DNA from 3 places in the Methylobacillus flagellatus KT genome. Region 3 is predicted to be linked to each of the others. Evidence: riboswitches for the same ligand, from Rfam matches in the RefSeq annotation. Region 3 holds a riboswitch; each other region holds the start of a gene.
The links. Region 3 has a riboswitch for cobalamin ahead of nrdA (class 1a ribonucleoside-diphosphate reductase subunit alpha). Riboswitches for the same ligand answer to the same signal wherever they lie in the genome.

Region 1 (5,867 bases), 1.2 Mb from region 3:
CCCCACTGCTGAACGTCACACGATACAGGGGCCGATAGACATTGAGCGATGAGGAGATCGACCATTGGTCACGCTCGATCAATTCCATATTGCGCATAGAGGCGCCAGGGAGGAAAGCCTGCGCCGATGCGCGAATGATCTCTGACCCAACGCTGAGCTTGTCCCCATTGTCGGCCCAGATGGCATGCCATTGATCCTGGTAAAAGGCATGGTAAAGCGGCCGACCACTGAGCATGGTCAGCCGGAGTCGGTCCGGCTCGCCGCCCAGCATGCTAGCCACCTGGGCTGGCGCTACATGTGCCAAGCCGGTATTGATCGCTTCCAGGCGCGGAAGCCGCTCTTCCGGAGTGAGCTTGGGATAGGCGACAAATAACATGACCACCCCGGAAATGAACCAGAGCAGCACCAGTACTCCGAGCGCGATCCCCAGCCAGCGGTGCCAGAGGTGGAGATTGCGCATGGAGAATAGCTTCATGGTGTTGTACTCAGGGGGGGTGGATTAGTAACGGAATTCTGCGGTGAATTCTAACTGGCGCGGTGCGCCGATGATGTGTTGTGTACTGCCATAAGCCAAAGCTGCATAAAATTTGTCCGTTAGGTTACGGATATTAGCGCGCAGTGTCATCTGTTTGTTGACATGCCAGGCTGCACTGGCGTCGTAGACGGTATAGCCAGCAAGCGAAACATTATTGGCATTGTTTGCGTAGCGCTTGCCTACGTAACGCGCCCCTATGCCCGCTTCCCATGCAGGCGCTTGATAGTAGACCCATGCATTCGCGACCTTTTCGGGGACGTTCAATGGGGTGTTGCCTGCACGAGATACCGAGGATGCTGGACTGCCAACCGCTTCGCGCAATTCATCAAAGCGCGCATTCAATAATGTGGCATTGAAATCCACCCTCCAGCGTTCGACGGGATAGAAGGTAGTTGCGAATTCAATACCACGAGAGGATTGCGAGCCTCCCTGGATAGAGGTGGATGGCGTGACAGGATCGCGTGTGATGATGTCATCTTTTGCGATATGGTAAAGCGCCAGCGTCCATTCTCCCTTGATACTTTCCAGTGACTGCTTGATGCCAATTTCGGCCTGGCGAGATCGCGTCAGGCTGAACCTGGCGTTATCCAGGTTTAATCCCAGAAGGTTGGTAACCGGGTCTGTGCCTCGGCTGATTTGCCCGTAAATGCTCGTATTTTCAGAAGTATCGAATATGGTACCTAAACGCCAAGTCACTGGTGAGAAGTTATCTCGGACTTCATTGGCGGCATTTCTGAAGTCTTCGCTATCGGTATGGATAAATTCTTTTCTGACCCCGGCGATCAGCTTCCAGCGGTTTGTCAGACTGAATGCATCTTCAGCAAAAAATGCCTGCTGTCGGATAGTGCCATCGTAATTTCTAGTGACTGGATTCAGGCTAATAAATAGCCCAGGATTGAATCCGGCAGCTGGAATGGTGTCAGTAGCGCTGCTATTACCATGAATGTTGCGATGTTGAAATTCCGAACGCATGATTTCCCAGCCGGCCGAGAATCGATTCTGATGCCCAAACCAATCTTGTTGCGAGATTAACTCCGCACGATTCCCAATCTGTTTCTGGGCGTGCTCAATGGCGGTGAAGCTGCTACGCCTGACGGTATGGGTGGCGGGCTGGAACATGAATGCCTCGGCGTTGCGCCACTCACGGTCAGACTTGAACCAATAGCTTTCATTCCTGAAAGTGAGTTGAGGACTGATTTCCCATTCAATTTTTGCACGTGCGCGCGAGTCGACAAAATCCAATTTGTTGTCGGCAACATTGTAATTTCTGCTACGCAGTGAACGAGATAGATGTCCGTTGATCAACGGCGAGCCAAGATTGGCGGTTGGCGAGTCTTCTGCATGATCCAGGGTAAAGCCAATTTTTAGATTGTCTGTGGGAGCAAACGAGAAAGAGGTCATGAGTTTCTTGCTGTCGTAATCTCCGCGACTGATATAGCCATTGCCACCCAGGACGGAAGCATCAATACGGAAAGCCCCAATTTCGCCAATGGCGCCAGTGCCCCCTAATGCGGCCCGATATGCACCATAAGAACCGGCGCCTACCAATGCCTCCAGGGAAGCATCCCGGCTGGGCTGCTTGCGCACACTGTTGATGATGCCGCCAGCAGAACCATCGCCAAACAATACTGAGGCTGGACCTCGCAATACTTCGATACGTTCATATCCCCATGCATCTGAAGGATAGGTCAATGTACCGGCACCTGTCATGAGGCGTACCCCATCTTCGGCCTGGGCAACCGAGTTGTTTCCGGTAAAGCCGCGAGAAGAGAATGACTGGCCATTGCCGATCGTGCTGATATCGGTGATGCCTGTCGTACGCGTGACCGCCTCACGAATAGAGATATCGCCACGTTGGCGAATGGTTTGAATATCCAGTGTTTCAACGCTGGCAGGCGTTTCCTTTGCCGTCAGGCCAAGCCGGCTACCTGTATTGTTTTGTTTTTTCAGGTTCAGGCCAGGCTTGTCGGATGTTGCGTTGACCTGGATTTCCTCCAACGTGGCATCTTCCGCCAGCGCCCCGCTGGAAAAGACGGCCATCAAGACAGTGGCCAGAATGGGGTTGCTGCTTTTCATGGATTGCTCCCTGGTGGATTGTTCAGCATGACAAACTGTCATGTGTAAATCAGCTATAGGGTCGGAGCAGAGAGGAGGCATGCAAAAGCCGCGGCAACGGCAACTCGACCTGAGATGCCCATGGCGCCCAAGTCTGCAATGCATCAATCATGTCGAATGGAAAATGGTGAACATTCGCCGATTTCAGGACACCCCGCCCTTCTCGAACAACATAGCTCACTTGCGGCAGGTCTCCTGACTCTCGGGTCATCGTCTTGCTTGCGGCCTTCCCGGATCAAGTCCAGTGGCAAGAGTGGCAAACAGACTCACCGATTACAGTTGCGGGGGCAGTTCCGGATTACGAACATCTTGTCTTCACCGGATTCCCTATTATTTCCCCGTGATGATGCAGGGGAAAACCGTAAGTGAGGTGGATTCTAAGACTGGGGGGAGAAGTGGTCAATGTAAATCATGGGGTTGTTACTCATGCATGAGGCAATACAACAATGCGCTGCCCCATGCATTCCACTACCTGTCCCGCGCGGATTTTGGCAGTTTTGCGTGTTTCAGGCTGGCCGTCCACTTGCACCAGGCCTCCCGTCACCATGGTCTTGCCCTGGCCGCCGGATTCGGCAATGCCGACCAGCTTGAGCAAATTGCAAAGTTCGATATAGTTGTCGCGCAGCGTGAATTCCATGATGGTGCCTTATGTTGAATGCCTGCGATTACACCATGTTTTGCATGGCAATGAAACGAGCGCCGTGGGTGTTTCGAGTAAAATGACATTCAATTTACTCAGGAAGGTATGCCATGCAAGTCGATGCCCGATTCGGACCAGCATTTACCCAGGCAATGCAGGCCTTTGACGCACGCAATGCCCAAGACCCGAACCAGACGCTGGTCAACGGCGTGGCTGTGCCCAAGGAGCTGGCCTATGCCCAACGCATGACGGAGATGTTGCAGCGCTACCGCCCGGATGCCTCCGAGGCGTTGCAACTGGCCGCGCGTTGCCAGCATATCGAGCGCTGGACCTTGCCGCGCGACGCTTACCCGATGACCAAACCGGGCTATCACCAATGGCGGCGCAAGCTCAAGCAGTATCATGCCGAAGTGGCGCGTGAGATCATGCAGCAGGCTGGATATGACGAGGAAACGATACTGCGCGTGGCGGCCTTGGTCAGCAAGGAAGCGCCGCTGGCCGATGCCGAGATGCAGGTGCTGGAAGACGTGGTCGTGATGGTGTTCGTCGAGTACTACCTTGAAGAGTTCGTCGGCCAGCACCCGGAGTATGATGTGCCGAAATGGAAAGATATTCTGCGCAAGACCTTGCGCAAAGTATCCAAAGCCGGGCACCAGGCCTTGCTGACCCAGGTGAAGCTGCCCCAGGCGCTGGTGCCGCTGATCCAGGAAGTGATGATGGAGGAAGGCTGGCTGTGAGCCTGCGGGAGCGACAGTTGGCCTTATCAAACTGCAGCGTCGTGCTCAGGATGGGTTTGCACGAAGTGCTGGTGTTTTTGGGTGAGGAACAAGCAGGGCAGGTGCGTTTCCGCGCCCTGGGTTCTGCGAATTCCGATGAACCACCGGTTTACCGGTTGCAGGATATGCAGTTGAATGATGCTTTAATGAACCATTCCGCCAACATCGGCCAAGAAGCGATCAGCTTGTTTGCTGCCTACACAGGCGCCAGGGTGATCACCCCGAAGCGCTAGCCTTTCAATACCAGCGGCAGGCCAGCCGCAATAAAGCTGACTTTGTTGCAGATGGAAGCCACGGCTTGATTGAGGCGGCCTGCCTCGTCCTGGAATCGCCGGTTGATTTCTCCCAGCGGCACGATGCCCATGCCGACTTCGTTACTCACGAGCAAAATCTTTCCTGGCAGTAGTGGAAGCGTATCAAGCAGGGTGGCGCGTTCGTGTTGCCAGTCCACACCCTCGGGCGGCGCGCATTCCGGGCAGATGCACTGGGCCAGCCATAGCGTCAGGCAATCGACGAGCAGGCAACGGCCGGGCGCGGCCTGCTGTTGCAAGGCCTCTGCCAGTTTGTGCGGTACTTCCACGGTTTGCCAGTGTGCAGGGCGGCGCTGCTGGTGCTGGCTGACGCGATGACCGAATTCATTGTCGTACACCTGGGCCGTGGCGATATAGACCACTTCCAGGCCGCTTTCATGGGCGAGTTTCTCCGCATAGGCGCTCTTGCCTGAGCGTGCGCCGCCAAGGATGAGGTGGTGGTCGTGTGCGTTCATGTTCAACTCCAATGCTTGCTGTGCGCCTGGCTCACGCCCCAGCGCTGCATGATGGTTTGCAATTGCGGCAGCCCGTGCAGGATGGCGGAAGGGCCGGGCTGCAGGATGTCGGCCGACTTGATTTCATGTACTTGCCCGGACTGCACGGCGGGAATGGTATGCCATCCCGGCCTTGCCAGCACGTGTTCTGGCTGGAATTTCTTGCCGCACCACGAGCCGATGATGATGTCTGGCTGTCGCCGCACCACTTCGTCTGGGTCGGTAATGATGCGCTCCTTGGCAGAATGGTAAGCGGATAAATCGGCAAAGCAGTCCCTGCCGCCCGCCATTTCGATCAGTTCCGCCACCCACTGGACGCCGCTGATCAAGGGATCATTCCATTCCTCAAAATACACCTTGGGCGCAGTCGGCAGGTAGCTCGCGGTCTCGGCAACTTGCTGCATTCGCTGGCGCAGCCCGGCGATCAACGCCTCCGCACGGTCAGTAGCATGGGTCAACGCCCCCAGCGTCGCCACCATGTCCAGAATGCCTTGTACCGAGCGCTGGTTGAACACATGCACTTCCACCCCGGCACGCACCAGATCGGCGGCAATGTCAGCCTGCAGGTTGGAAAACGCCAGTACCAAGTCCGGCTTTACCGCAAGAATCTTCTCGATCTTGGCGGTGCTGAATCCTGAAATCTTGGGTTTTTCCTGTCGCGCAATCGCAGGGCGGGTAGTGAAACCCGAGATGCCCACAATGCGGGCCTGTTCACCGAGCAGGTACAATACTTCGGTAGCTTCCGCCGTCAGGCAGGCGATGCGCCTCGGACCTTTCATTCGCTGTCTGTCCAGGCGTTTTCCATCATCAGTTCCGACAAGGGGCGCTCCTTGGCCCAGCCTTCCTCCACCAGCATCGGGGTTTTATAGAACTCGTCAACATGGCCCAGGCAGAGAATGGCGATAGGCTTGGCGCCTTCGGGCATATTGAGTAGCTTGGCTAGCTTGACAGGGTCGAAGATGGACACCCAGCCCATGCCCAATCCTTCTGCGCGTG
Region 2 (5,867 bases), 1.2 Mb from region 3:
GACGCGGGCATTGAGCGTCCAGTCCGGATTGATGCGGTAGTTGGCATACACGTTGACCAGGGTGTAACCACTCATGCGGGAAGATGGCGTATTGTTGATATTGTCGTAGCGATAGGAGGATGCTTCCAGTTCGCTGCCCAGCTCGAAGGACTGCCATGTCCGGCTGACACCGAAGTTGGCATGCGCTTTCGCGCGGCGCGGCAGTAGGTTGCCCGAGGTGGTGTCGCCGCGATCTTCTGGACGCTGGAGGTCGGCACTTCCATATAGCCGCCAATCCGTGAAGTTGCCCTTGTAGCTGAGGGTCAGGCCCCTGAGCACGGCTTCATTGATATTGGTCGGCATCAAACGGTTGACGCCATTCACCAGACTGCGGCTGTTGGCGATCAGGTTATCCACTTCGTTGTGGTAGTAAATGGCACCGATCTGGTGGGTGCCGTTGTCGTATTGCAGGCTGATTTCCTTGTTACGGGATTCTTCCGGCCTGAGTTCGGCATTGCCGATATAGTTGAAGGCAGGGTTCAGTGGACTGTATAACTGGTTGAAGGTCGGGATGGCGAAAGCCGTGCCAAACGCTGCGCCTGCCCTTAGTTGGGGCGTGATGTGGTAGCCGTAGTTGATTGAGCCGGTGGTCTTGTCGCCGAACTGCGTACTGTCATCATTGCGCAAGTTCATCTGCAAGCCATGTCTGTCGAACTGTTTTTGCCAACCTGCCATCCATGAGCGGATGTTGCGCCTGTCTTCTGCCAGGTCAGCATTGCTTTCCACTTTCTGCTTGCGGTATTCCAGGCCGGCATTGAATACGCCCAGGTCAGTCGTCACCGTGTTCTGCCACAGGTATTGATCCTGCGTGGTCTTGATGGTGTCGCGGCTGGTGGCCGTGGCGGACTTCGAGTACGAGGCCAGGTCATCCATGCTTCTGGCGATGCTCAGCGTGCTGGTCCAGTTGTCGGTAAAACGGTTTTTACTGTGTACCGTGTAGCTCGACAGGGTCTGTTCGCCATAATATTCATTGGCCCTGACCGCACCATCATGAAAATTCTTGTTATCACTGATGAAGGCATTGAAGCCAAGCTCATGGTGTTCGCTGAGGTGCTGGGTGATACGGGCATTCAGGTTCTGGTTGCGGTATCCATCGTGGTCGGGGTTGTAGTTCCTGTGATGCCTGTTATATGCGCTGACACCATGCGTATGAGTAGCGCCCGCCTGCAGACTGAAGCTGGTATCACTAATTCTGCCGCTGACGCCAATATCGCCGATGGCAGTGCCATAAGTGCCAAGCCCTGCTGAAGCCTGCAGCCGGGGCTGGCCCTTGCCGGATTTAGTGAAAATCTGGATGACGCCGCCAATCGCATCTGCACCGTACATGCTGCTTGCCGGGCCGCGCAGGATCTCGATATGGTCGATCTGGTTCAGGGAGATATTCTGGATTGCGGTAGTGCCGGAAGTTGCAGAGCTGACGCGAATACCATCGATGAGTACCAGGGTATGTGTCGAATTGGCGCCACGTATAAAAATATCGGTACTTTTGCCCAAGCCGCCGTTATGCATGATTTCAATACCAGGTTCGCGGCCCAACAGCTCAAGCACGGAAGACTGGCCTGCGCGCTGGATCTGCTCCTGGGAGATGACGGAAACATCCCCTAGTACTTCGCTGCTTTTCTGTTCACTGCGCGAGGCAGTGACAATCGTGTCTTCAAGCCGCATGCCATCAGCACTGGCGATTAATGGGAAAGAATGAATTGAGGCAAGGGCGGCAATGCCCAGAGAAAAACGCAACATTAGTTAATGACTCCAAAGAGCCCCTGCGTCCCCGCAAGAGCTGGTGCATGAATGGAGTGTGCGGGAAAATGGCTTGAGCCGGATGGTCATCGGACCGCCGCATCCCCGCAGCACTTCCTTGATCGTTTTCAGGCCGGTCTCCGGGCTTGCAAGATTTAAGAATATGCCGCCTTCCCATGAAGGTCTTTCACAGTGGCATGTTGGCATATCGGCTTGCTTACCGTTGCGGGGGCAGCACAGGCATTGTGGATCGCATTGGATCTCACGCACCTGTTTCCCAGTTTCACCCTTGCGCCATGAACAGGCCAAGGACACCTCAAAACTTGGTCGCTATTATAATTGATCTGTACTTTATACGGTGAAATAAGTTATTGATATAACATATTGTAATCATGCTATAAATTCCCGACTCCAGTTGACCATGGGCTGATTTTGCAATTATAGTGGCGCCATGAATGCCGATTTGATCATGTTGGAAGAAAAGCTCACGCAGCTGATATCTTTATGCCAATTGTTGCGGGCTGAAAATCTTGAGCTTCGTCAAGAGCTTGTACGCTGCCAGGATGACAGCAAGCAGTTGAAGGAAAACATGGAGCTTGCGAGCCAGAGGCTGCAAGCCTTGATCGAACGTCTTCCGGAGGGAACCGTATGAGCAGCGTGCGTGGCGTCGATGTCAGCATCATGGGGCGCGAGCTGACGATCGCGTGTACTGACGATGAGCGCGAGGCCTTGTTGCGCTCGGTCGATTATCTCGATAAGAAAATGCGCGAAATCCGCGATACCGGCAAGGTGGTCGGTGCCGAGAAGATTGCCATCATGGCGGCGCTCAATATCACGCATGAGTTATTGACTACTGATGCCGGTGGTTTTGACATTGGTGATTTCAAGCGTAGAATCACTTTAATGCAGGAACAGATTGATGCTGTCGTTGGCGATGATCAGAACCCGTTATTCGATCGCGTTGATTGATGTCAGACAGCGCAGCTGTCACAAGTTTTCAGGGGCCGGGCGATCCCGGCTTCTTCCCTTTGTTCCCTGCGGTGCTGTTCGGGCCATAGATTCCTTGAACCATAAATTTGGCTTTGGTTTCGGTCTGTTAAGTAACAGTGTGCGCGCCCCGATGCGGGTGTACCTAACGTAGCTTTAGGTCGTTACCACTTGAACCGTACAGGTTCAGGATGCCGGTCCGGATGGCATTTGCGGGGAACTCCCATTCAGTTGTTGGGCCTCATGAGCAGCGCTCATGCCTATCTCAAGGCATGGTACTCGAGGTCTGCAAGGCTGACGATATCCAGAGCACGTTCGTGGGTGGATTCCAGTACCACGGGCGGAGCGTAGCCCGCTTCGGCGGCTTCGTGCCATCGGGATGCGCAAAGGCACCAGCGGTCGCCTGGGGCCAGCCCAGGGAATCCGTATTCCGGTCGTGGTGTGCTGAGATCGTTGCCCCTGGAGAGCGAGAACGCGAGGAATTCCTCGGTCATCATAGCGCACACGGTATGACTGCCAACATCTTCTGGCCCGGTTTCACAGCTGCCGCTGCGGGTGAAGCCGGTGACGGGGTCTGTGCTGCAGGGTAGTAATCTAGTGCCGAGGACATTGCGGACCATGCTGAGGACTCTGAATATTTGAATGCGACTCGGGTTATGATACGGAATCTGTGTTGATTTGAGAATTTCATGCGTTATTGGTTGATGAAATCCGAGCCTTCCGATGTGTCGATTGATGACCTGGCTTCCTTTCCCAATCAAACTGTGGATTGGTATGGTGTGCGCAATTACCAGGCGCGCAACTTCATGCGCGACCAGATGAAAGTGGGTGATGGCGTGCTGTTTTATCATTCAAATTGTGCTGAGCCAGGCATCGTAGGGATTGCCGAAGTCAGCAAACAGGCTTACCCAGATCGCTTCCAGTTTATCGAGGGTCATAAATATTATGACCCTAAGGCGACGCCTGAGAATCCGCGCTGGTTTAATGTGGATGTCAAACTCGTGAGGAAAACTCGCCTGTTGAGCCTGAAAGAGCTGCGCGCAACGCCAGAGCTACAGAACCTGCGCATCCTGCAGCGCGGCAACCGGCTCTCGATTACGCCGGTGGACCCCAGGGATTGGGAGTTCATCATGAAACTGCTTGCCTGATGCTTGGCATCACCCCAATGCATGATATGCTATTGCGGCGTCAGGATTCAATTGATTAAGGAGATGAGTAGTGGGGACGAAGAAAGAAGACGGATTGGTGGATCCGCATCAGGATTTGAGGAATAGTGGCCTGAAAATCACGTTGCCACGTCTCAAGGTGTTGGATATCTTTCGTAACAGCGAGCAGCGCCATCTGGCGGCGGAAGATGTCTATCGAATCCTGATCACCGAGCATTCCGAGTTCGGCCTGGCGACGGTGTACCGTGTACTGGCGCAGTTCGAGCAGACCGGGCTGTTGAAGAAAAGCCAGTTGGGCAACAACAAGGCCGTCTATGAGCTGAATGACGGTGAAGAACATCATGGTCACCTTGTAAGTACCAGCACTGGCGAGGTGCGTGAATTCTACGACCTCGGCATTGAAGAACGTCTCAAGGTGATTGTGCGCGAGCTGGGCTACGAGCTCACCGATTATGACATTACCGCGTATGGTGTTCCCTTGGCTGAGAAAGCCTGATACAGCGCTACGAGCAACAAAAAGCCCGCCAACCTGGCGGGCTTTTTGTTGGGTGCGGGATTTAGCCGAGGAATAGCTTATAAGCCGGGTTGTTGCTTTCGTCCCAGTACGGATAGCCCAGATTCTGCAGGAAATCGGTAAACTCCTGCTCTTCCCCAGGCGGTACCTGCATGCCGACCAGGACCCTGCCGAAATCCGCACCATGGTTACGATAATGAAACAGGCTGATGTTCCAGTCATGCCGCATATTGTCGAGAAAATTCATCAATGCACCGGGTTTTTCCGGGAATTCGAAGCGGTAGACCTGCTCGTGCTTTGCCTGCGGCGCATGGCCGCCAACCAGGTGGCGCAGGTGCAGCTTTGCTACTTCATTCTCACTCAGGTCCAACGCCGGCAGTCCGTGCTCCTGCAGCCGGGTGACTAGCTTGCCGGATTCACTGGGGTCCTGGATGGCGATCCCGACGTAGATATGTGCGGCCGTGGCGTCAGCATAGCGGTAATTGAACTCGGTAATGTTGCGGTGGCCGATCAGCCGGCAGAACTTCTTGAATGAGCCCGGGGTTTCCGGGATGGTCACGGCCAGCACAGCTTCGCGCTTTTCGCCAATTTCTGCGCGCTCGGCGACAAAGCGCAGGCGGTCGAAGCTCATGTTGGCGCCCGAGGCGACCGCTATCAGGGTTTTGCCTTGCAGATTGTGCTGCTGGGCATAGGCCTTGAGTCCAGCCAGGGAGAGCGCGCCCGTCGGCTCGAGGATGGCGCGCGTATCCTCGAAGACATCCTTGATAGCTGCGCAGATGGCGTCGTTGTCGACCAGGATCATCTCGTCGACGTATTGTTGGCACAGGCGGAAAGTCTCTTCTCCGACCAATTTGACGGCCTTGCCGTCTGCAAACAGGCCGACCTGGTCCAAGGTGACGCGCGCGCCCTGTTGCAGCGAAACCGTCATCGCGTTGGCATCATTGACCTCGACACCGATGACCTTGATCTCCGGACGTACTGCCTTGATGTAGGCGGCCACGCCCGCGATCAAGCCGCCGCCGCCGACAGGGCAGAAAATTGCCTCGATTGGGCCGGGGTTGTCCTGCAGTATTTCCATTGCCACGGTGCCTTGTCCCGCGATCACGTCGGGATCGTCGAACGGATGAACAAAGGTAAGTTGCTGCTCTTCCATGAGCTTCATGGCGTGGTTATAGGAGTCCGTGTAGGACTCTCCAGCCAACACTACCTCAGCGCCGCGGTGACGTACCGCATCCACCTTGATGTCAGGGGTGGTGACGGGCATGACGATGACTGCGCGACAGCCTGCGTTCTTGGCGGCCAGGGCTACACCCTGTGCATGATTGCCGGCGGATGCGGTAATGACCCCGCGCGACAGTGCCTCGGCGGAAAGCTGCGCCATCTTGTTGTAAGCACCGCGAAGCTTGAATGAAAATACAGGC
Region 3 (5,867 bases):
CCTGTCGCGTTCCAAAGTGGATGGCTCGTACACTCTGGCCCACACCGGAGCGACACCGTTCTTCCATCATGTCGCTGTGTTGACCGAGTTGTACAAAGCCGAGCAGTCGGGAGAGTTGTATACCTACCATTTCAACATGCTGCGCTCCGTGTTGGAGAAGTCGGCGAGCTTTCATGGTTTCTCGAATTTCTCGGCCTGTATACCGACCGATGATGTCGACGATCCGGACGGCGTGCTTCATGCACGGCTCATCAATATCCTCAGTCACGGCAATTATTCCTTGTTTGAGCCGCAGCCGATGCTGGAAGAAAATAAGGTCTATTTTAAGAAAATTCTGGACGATTTCCTGAAGCGTTACCCCTTCAATCCCGATTTATTTCCTCAGACCGCTGAGGCTGAAAATACAGGTACACCATGACTGAATCTGAAAAACAGAAACTGGGCAAGACCCTCTGGGCCATCGCCGACCAGTTACGTGGCGCAATGAATGCGGACGATTTCCGCGATTACATGCTGGCTTTTCTCTTCCTGCGCTATCTGTCGGACAACTACGAGGCCGCCGCGCAAAAGGAGCTGGGGACGGACTATCCAGACCTTCCTTCCGATGTGTTGAGGCAGACCGGCGTGAATACGCCGCTTCAAGCGTGGTACGAGGAAAATCTGGACGACGTATCCGAATTCGAGAAGCAGATGCGCCGCAAGGTGCATTACGTGATCGAACCCCAATACCTGTGGGGCAACATCGCAGAGATGGCGCGTACGCAGGATGACGAACTGCTGCACACCTTGCAGAAAGGGTTCAAGTATATCGAGGAGGAATCCTTCGCCAGCACCTTCCGTGGCTTGTTCTCGGAGATCAATCTGGCGTCGGATAAGCTGGGCAAGACCTACACCGAGCGCAACGCCCGCCTGTGCAAGATCATCGCCGAGATCGCCAAGGGACTGGGGCAGTTCTCTACCGATAGCGACACGCTGGGTGATGCTTACGAGTACCTGATCGGCCAGTTTGCAGCAGGCTCTGGCAAAAAGGCTGGCGAGTTCTACACGCCGCAGCGTATTTCAGACATCTTGTCGGCCATCGTTACGCTGGACAGTCAGGAGCCTGCCACAGGCAAGCGCTCGCATCTGGATAGTGTCTTCGACTTTGCCTGTGGCTCGGGCTCCTTGCTGCTCAATGTGCGCCGCCTGATGGGGCCGCACGGCATTGGTAAGATTTACGGCCAGGAAAAGAACATCACCACCTACAACCTGGCGCGCATGAACATGCTGCTGCACGGGGTGAAGGACTCGGAGTTCGAGATTTTCCATGGCGATACCCTGCTCAACGAGTGGGATATGTTGCGCGAAACCAACCCAGCGAAGATGCCGAAGTTCGACGCGGTGGTGGCCAACCCGCCGTTCAGCTATCGCTGGGAGCCGAGCGAGGCGCTGGGCGAAGACGTGCGCTTCAAGAATTATGGCCTGGCACCGAAGTCCGCCGCTGACTTTGCCTTCCTGCTGCATGGCTTCCATTTCCTCAAGCAAGACGGTGTGATGGCAATCATATTGCCCCACGGCGTGCTGTTCCGTGGTGGTGCCGAGGCTCGCATTCGTACCAAACTGCTGAAGGATGGGCATATCGACACCGTGATCGGCCTTCCGGCGAATCTGTTCTTCTCCACCGGCATCCCGGTGTGCATTCTGGTGCTGAAAAAATGCAAGAAACCGGATGATGTGTTGTTCATCAACGCTGCCGAGCACTTCGAGAGGGGGAAACGGCAGAACCAGCTCTTGCCGGAGCACATTGACAAAATCATCGACACCTACCGCTACCGCAAGGAAGAGCCGCGCTACTCGCGGCGGGTAAGCATGGAAGAGATCGAAAAGAACGATTTCAACCTCAACATCTCACGCTATGTCAGTACTGCTATTACAGAGGAGGAGGTTGACTTAAACGCGGTAATTGGTCAGTTAAAAGCAATAGAACAGGAAATTTACCAAGCTAAATCTAAGCATAATGAATTTCTAAAAGAGCTTGGATTGCCATTATTGCCTTAAGAGTTAATTTTTCATATTTAGGTTTGCTTCTCGAAAGGTATGTCCATGTATCAGGTAATGCTCGTGGCCCTGGGTGGCGCGATCGGCTCCGCCGCCCGTTTTACGCTGTCAGGGTTGGTCTTGCGTTATAGCCTGGACTGGCGGTTTCCTTTGCCCACCTTTACGGTCAACATCATCGGTTGCCTGGTCATCGGGATGTTGGCCGGGCTGGCCTCAAAAGAGGGGTTCATTTCCCCCGACATGCGTGTGCTGCTTTTTACCGGGCTTGTCGGCGGGTTTACCACGTTCTCGGCATTCGGCTTGGAAACATTGGTCTTGTTGCGGGAAGGGCTTGTCGGGATCGCCGCTGCCTACATCGTGTCGAGCATCGTCGTCGGCTTGGTCCTGATGTGGTTGGGCTTCGAGCTGGTCAAAATGACGATGCAGGCATGAACGGATGCTCTCGCTGAAACGCGGCTGATGGGCCTGGCAATCTATATCCACTCCATATGCCGCTGATGCCGCAGCGCGATCACGCCATACTAGTATCAGCAAGGGGAAACGCTATGAGGAAGGCCAGCAGCGTCGAAGCCAGGTTCGCGACATGGCTCGCTACATTGATGATGCAACTGGCTAGAGAAATCACCGCTTGGTGGATGCGCATGATTCGGTCGCCTGCGTGAGAAGCTGGGAGATCTCTTCTGGGCGCTGAGGACGCACCACCCGCCCGACTTCGACGCCATTGTGCAGCAGAACCAACGTAGGCCATAGTTTGACCTTGAAGCTGCGTCCCAACCGTTTGCCCCTGCCGTCCTCGATGCGTTCGTGACGCAGGCCGGGAAATTGTGCTAGTGCCTTGCCGAGCATGGGTTGGATCGCTTGGCAAAATCCGCACCAGTTGGCGCCGAATTCCAGCAACAGCCATCCTGTCATGGCGTCAAGATCGCTTCTGTGTGGTTCAGGGTTCCAGGCTGGTTTCATCGCGTTGCTCGGCAGTCATGGTGTTTTAGGTTGGTTGGTGATGGGGGCTGCGGTGTGCCATGAGTGACCGCAACGAGGGCTGAAAATTCGCTGAAAATTTACCCTTAAAAATCCAGCATATACCTCATTGGAACAATATATAGTGTTTTTTGGTGTACACAAACACATTTTATTGCGATATAGTCCACACCATCTACGGTGTCCGGCGATTGTTCGATCCAGCCGGAAACAGGGAATGCGGTCAAGGGAATATCCTGTCAAGCCGCAGCTGCCCCCGCAACTGTGACCAGTGAGCGGCAAGCCAAATAGAAGGTCACTGGGCCTGGAAGTTTGAGGCCCGGGAAGACAGGCTGTCCGCGTGGACCTGGGAGCCAGGAAACCTGCCGTAGATCATTTTCATAACGTTTGAGGCGGGGTGTCCTCGGCTGGATAGGGTATCGCTGATGCGTCGGCGCCTTACCTGTCATGCTGTTTCATGATTGTTGCTTGATTGCCTTGGGCAATTCATGTCCGCTCATGAGGAAACCCTGCTTCCTGACTGGGAGCCTAAGATGACACAGTACGAATCCATGAAAGCCACCAAGCGCGATGGCCGCCAGGAACCGATCAACCTGGACAAGATCCATCGCGTGATCGATTGGGCGGCGCAGGGGCTGGACAATGTATCGGTATCGCAGGTCGAGCTGAAGTCGCATATCCAGTTCTATGACGGGATTCGCACCGACGTCATCCATGAAACCATCATCAAGTCCGCCGCTGACCTGATTTCCGAGGAAACGCCCGACTACCAGTACCTGGCTGCGCGCCTGTCGATTTTCCATTTGCGCAAGATCGCCTATGGTCAGTTCGAACCGCCGCATTTGTTCGATCACGTCACCAAGCTGACCGAGATGGGCAAGTACGACAAGCATATTCTGCAGGATTACAGCCGTGAGGAGTTCGACGCGCTGAACGATCATCTCGACCACTGGCGGGACATGAATTTTTCCTATGCTGCGGTGAAGCAGCTGGAAGGCAAATACCTGGTGCAGAACCGGGTGACCAAGAAAATCTACGAAAGCCCGCAATTTCTCTACATGCTGGTGGCGATGTGCCTATTCGCCAGGTACGAGGGCAAGACGCGCCTGGAATACATCAAGCGCTTCTACGATGCGGTGTCCACCTTCAAGATTTCACTGCCCACGCCCATCATGTCCGGCGTGCGCACGCCGACGCGCCAGTTCAGTTCCTGTGTGCTGATCGAGTGCGATGATAGCTTGGACAGCATCAACGCCACGACCAGCGCCATCGTGAAATATGTATCGCAACGTGCCGGCATCGGTGTCAATGCTGGCCGCATCCGTGCGCTGGGCAGCGAGATCCGGGGCGGGGAGGCGCAGCATACCGGCTGCCTGCCGTTCTACAAGCTGTTCCAGGCGGCAGTGAAGTCCTGCTCACAGGGCGGCGTGCGCGGCGGCGCTGCAACCTTGTTCTACCCGTTGTGGCACCTGGAGGTCGAGTCGCTGCTGGTGCTCAAGAACAATCGTGGCGTCGAGGAGAACCGTGTGCGCCACCTCGATTACGGTGTACAGATCAATCGCCTGCTGTACCAGCGCCTGATCAAGGGCGGCAACATCACGCTGTTCTCACCGCATGACGTGCCTGGCCTGTATGACGCTTTCTTTGCCGACCAGGATGAGTTCGAGCGCCTATACACGCAGTACGAGGCGAACGACAGCTTGCGCAAGCGCATCGTGCCTGCGGTGGATTTGTTTTCGCTCCTGATGCAGGAGCGTGCAGGGACGGGGCGTATCTATATCCAGAACGTCGACCATTGCAACACGCACAGTCCGTTCAATCCCAGACTGGCACCGGTACGCCAATCCAACCTGTGTATGGAGATTGCGCTACCGACGCGACCGCTCAATGACATCAATGATGAGAACGGCGAGATTGCATTGTGCACTTTGTCGGCGTTCAACCTGGGGGCGCTGGAAAGCCTGGATGAACTGGAAGGGTTGGCCGACCTGGTGGTGCGTGCGCTGGATGCCTTGCTGGATTACCAGGATTATCCGGTCAAGGCCGCGTTCAACGCTACCCAGAAGCGCCGCTCGCTGGGCGTGGGCGTCATCAATTACGCCTATTACCTCGCCAAGAATGGCACCGGTTACACCGATGATGCGGCGCTGGGGCTGACCCACCGCACCTTTGAGGCAATCCAGTACTACCTGTTGAAAGCCTCGGTGCAGCTCGCGCGCGAGTTCGGCCCGTGCGGCGCATTCAATGAAACCACTTATTCGCAAGGCATCCTGCCCATCGACACCTACAAGAAGGACCTCGATGCCGTCTGCCAGGAAGCACTGCAACTGGACTGGGAGCAGCTGCGCAAAGACATCGTCGCACACGGATTGCGCAACTCCACCCTGACCGCGCTGATGCCTTCCGAGACTTCCAGCCAGATCGCCAACGCTACCAACGGCATCGAGCCGCCGCGTGGCCTGGTGTCAGTCAAGCAGTCCAAGGACGGTATCCTGCGCCAGGTGGTGCCCGAGATCGAGCGCCTGCGCAACCAGTACCAATTGCTGTGGTCTTTGCCCAACAACGACGGCTATCTCAAGCTGGTGGGTATCATGCAGAAATTCGTCGACCAGTCGATTTCATCCAATACCAATTATGACCCCAAGCGCTTCGAAGGCGGCAAGGTGCCGATGAAGCAATTGCTCAAGGACCTGCTGCAGGCCTATAAGCTCGGCATCAAGACCCTGTACTATCACAACACTCGCGACGGCGCGAGCGAAGGCGGCGCCGAGGCCGGGGATGATGGCTGCGAAAGCGGCGCGTGCAAGATCTAGGGGCGAACCCCAGTCAGGGCAATGGAATGGGCAGCAGCT

Region 1: linked by a shared signal. The riboswitch ahead of MFLA_RS00580 (TonB-dependent receptor) and the one ahead of nrdA (class 1a ribonucleoside-diphosphate reductase subunit alpha) in region 3 are both predicted to bind cobalamin.
Region 2: linked by a shared signal. The riboswitch ahead of MFLA_RS00645 (TonB-dependent receptor domain-containing protein) and the one ahead of nrdA (class 1a ribonucleoside-diphosphate reductase subunit alpha) in region 3 are both predicted to bind cobalamin.

The regions. Positions count from the first base shown of each region.
Region 1 is NC_007947.1:118,471-124,337, forward strand. It holds gene MFLA_RS00575 (PepSY domain-containing protein) at 1-475, opposite strand, end outside; gene MFLA_RS00580 (TonB-dependent receptor) at 500-2,611, opposite strand; cobalamin riboswitch at 2,818-3,029, opposite strand; gene MFLA_RS00585 (RNA-binding S4 domain-containing protein) at 3,075-3,287, opposite strand; gene MFLA_RS00590 (DUF4202 domain-containing protein) at 3,401-4,027, shown strand; gene MFLA_RS00595 (hypothetical protein) at 4,045-4,299, shown strand; gene cobU (bifunctional adenosylcobinamide kinase/adenosylcobinamide-phosphate guanylyltransferase) at 4,296-4,832, opposite strand; gene MFLA_RS00605 (cobalamin-binding protein) at 4,835-5,650, opposite strand; gene bluB (5,6-dimethylbenzimidazole synthase) at 5,647-5,867, opposite strand, start outside.
Region 2 is NC_007947.1:132,587-138,453, forward strand. It holds gene MFLA_RS00645 (TonB-dependent receptor domain-containing protein) at 1-1,779, opposite strand, end outside; cobalamin riboswitch at 1,893-2,113, opposite strand; gene MFLA_RS00650 (hypothetical protein) at 2,231-2,431, shown strand; gene MFLA_RS00655 (cell division protein ZapA) at 2,428-2,748, shown strand; gene MFLA_RS14230 (DUF2237 family protein) at 3,027-3,386, opposite strand; gene MFLA_RS00665 (EVE domain-containing protein) at 3,456-3,914, shown strand; gene MFLA_RS00670 (transcriptional repressor) at 3,985-4,428, shown strand; gene ilvA (threonine ammonia-lyase, biosynthetic) at 4,490-5,867, opposite strand, start outside.
Region 3 is NC_007947.1:1,283,298-1,289,164, forward strand. It holds gene MFLA_RS06240 (AAA family ATPase) at 1-418, shown strand, start outside; gene MFLA_RS06245 (type I restriction-modification system subunit M) at 415-2,037, shown strand; gene crcB (fluoride efflux transporter CrcB) at 2,083-2,469, shown strand; gene MFLA_RS06255 (thioredoxin family protein) at 2,659-2,997, opposite strand; cobalamin riboswitch at 3,177-3,400, shown strand; gene nrdA (class 1a ribonucleoside-diphosphate reductase subunit alpha) at 3,549-5,828, shown strand.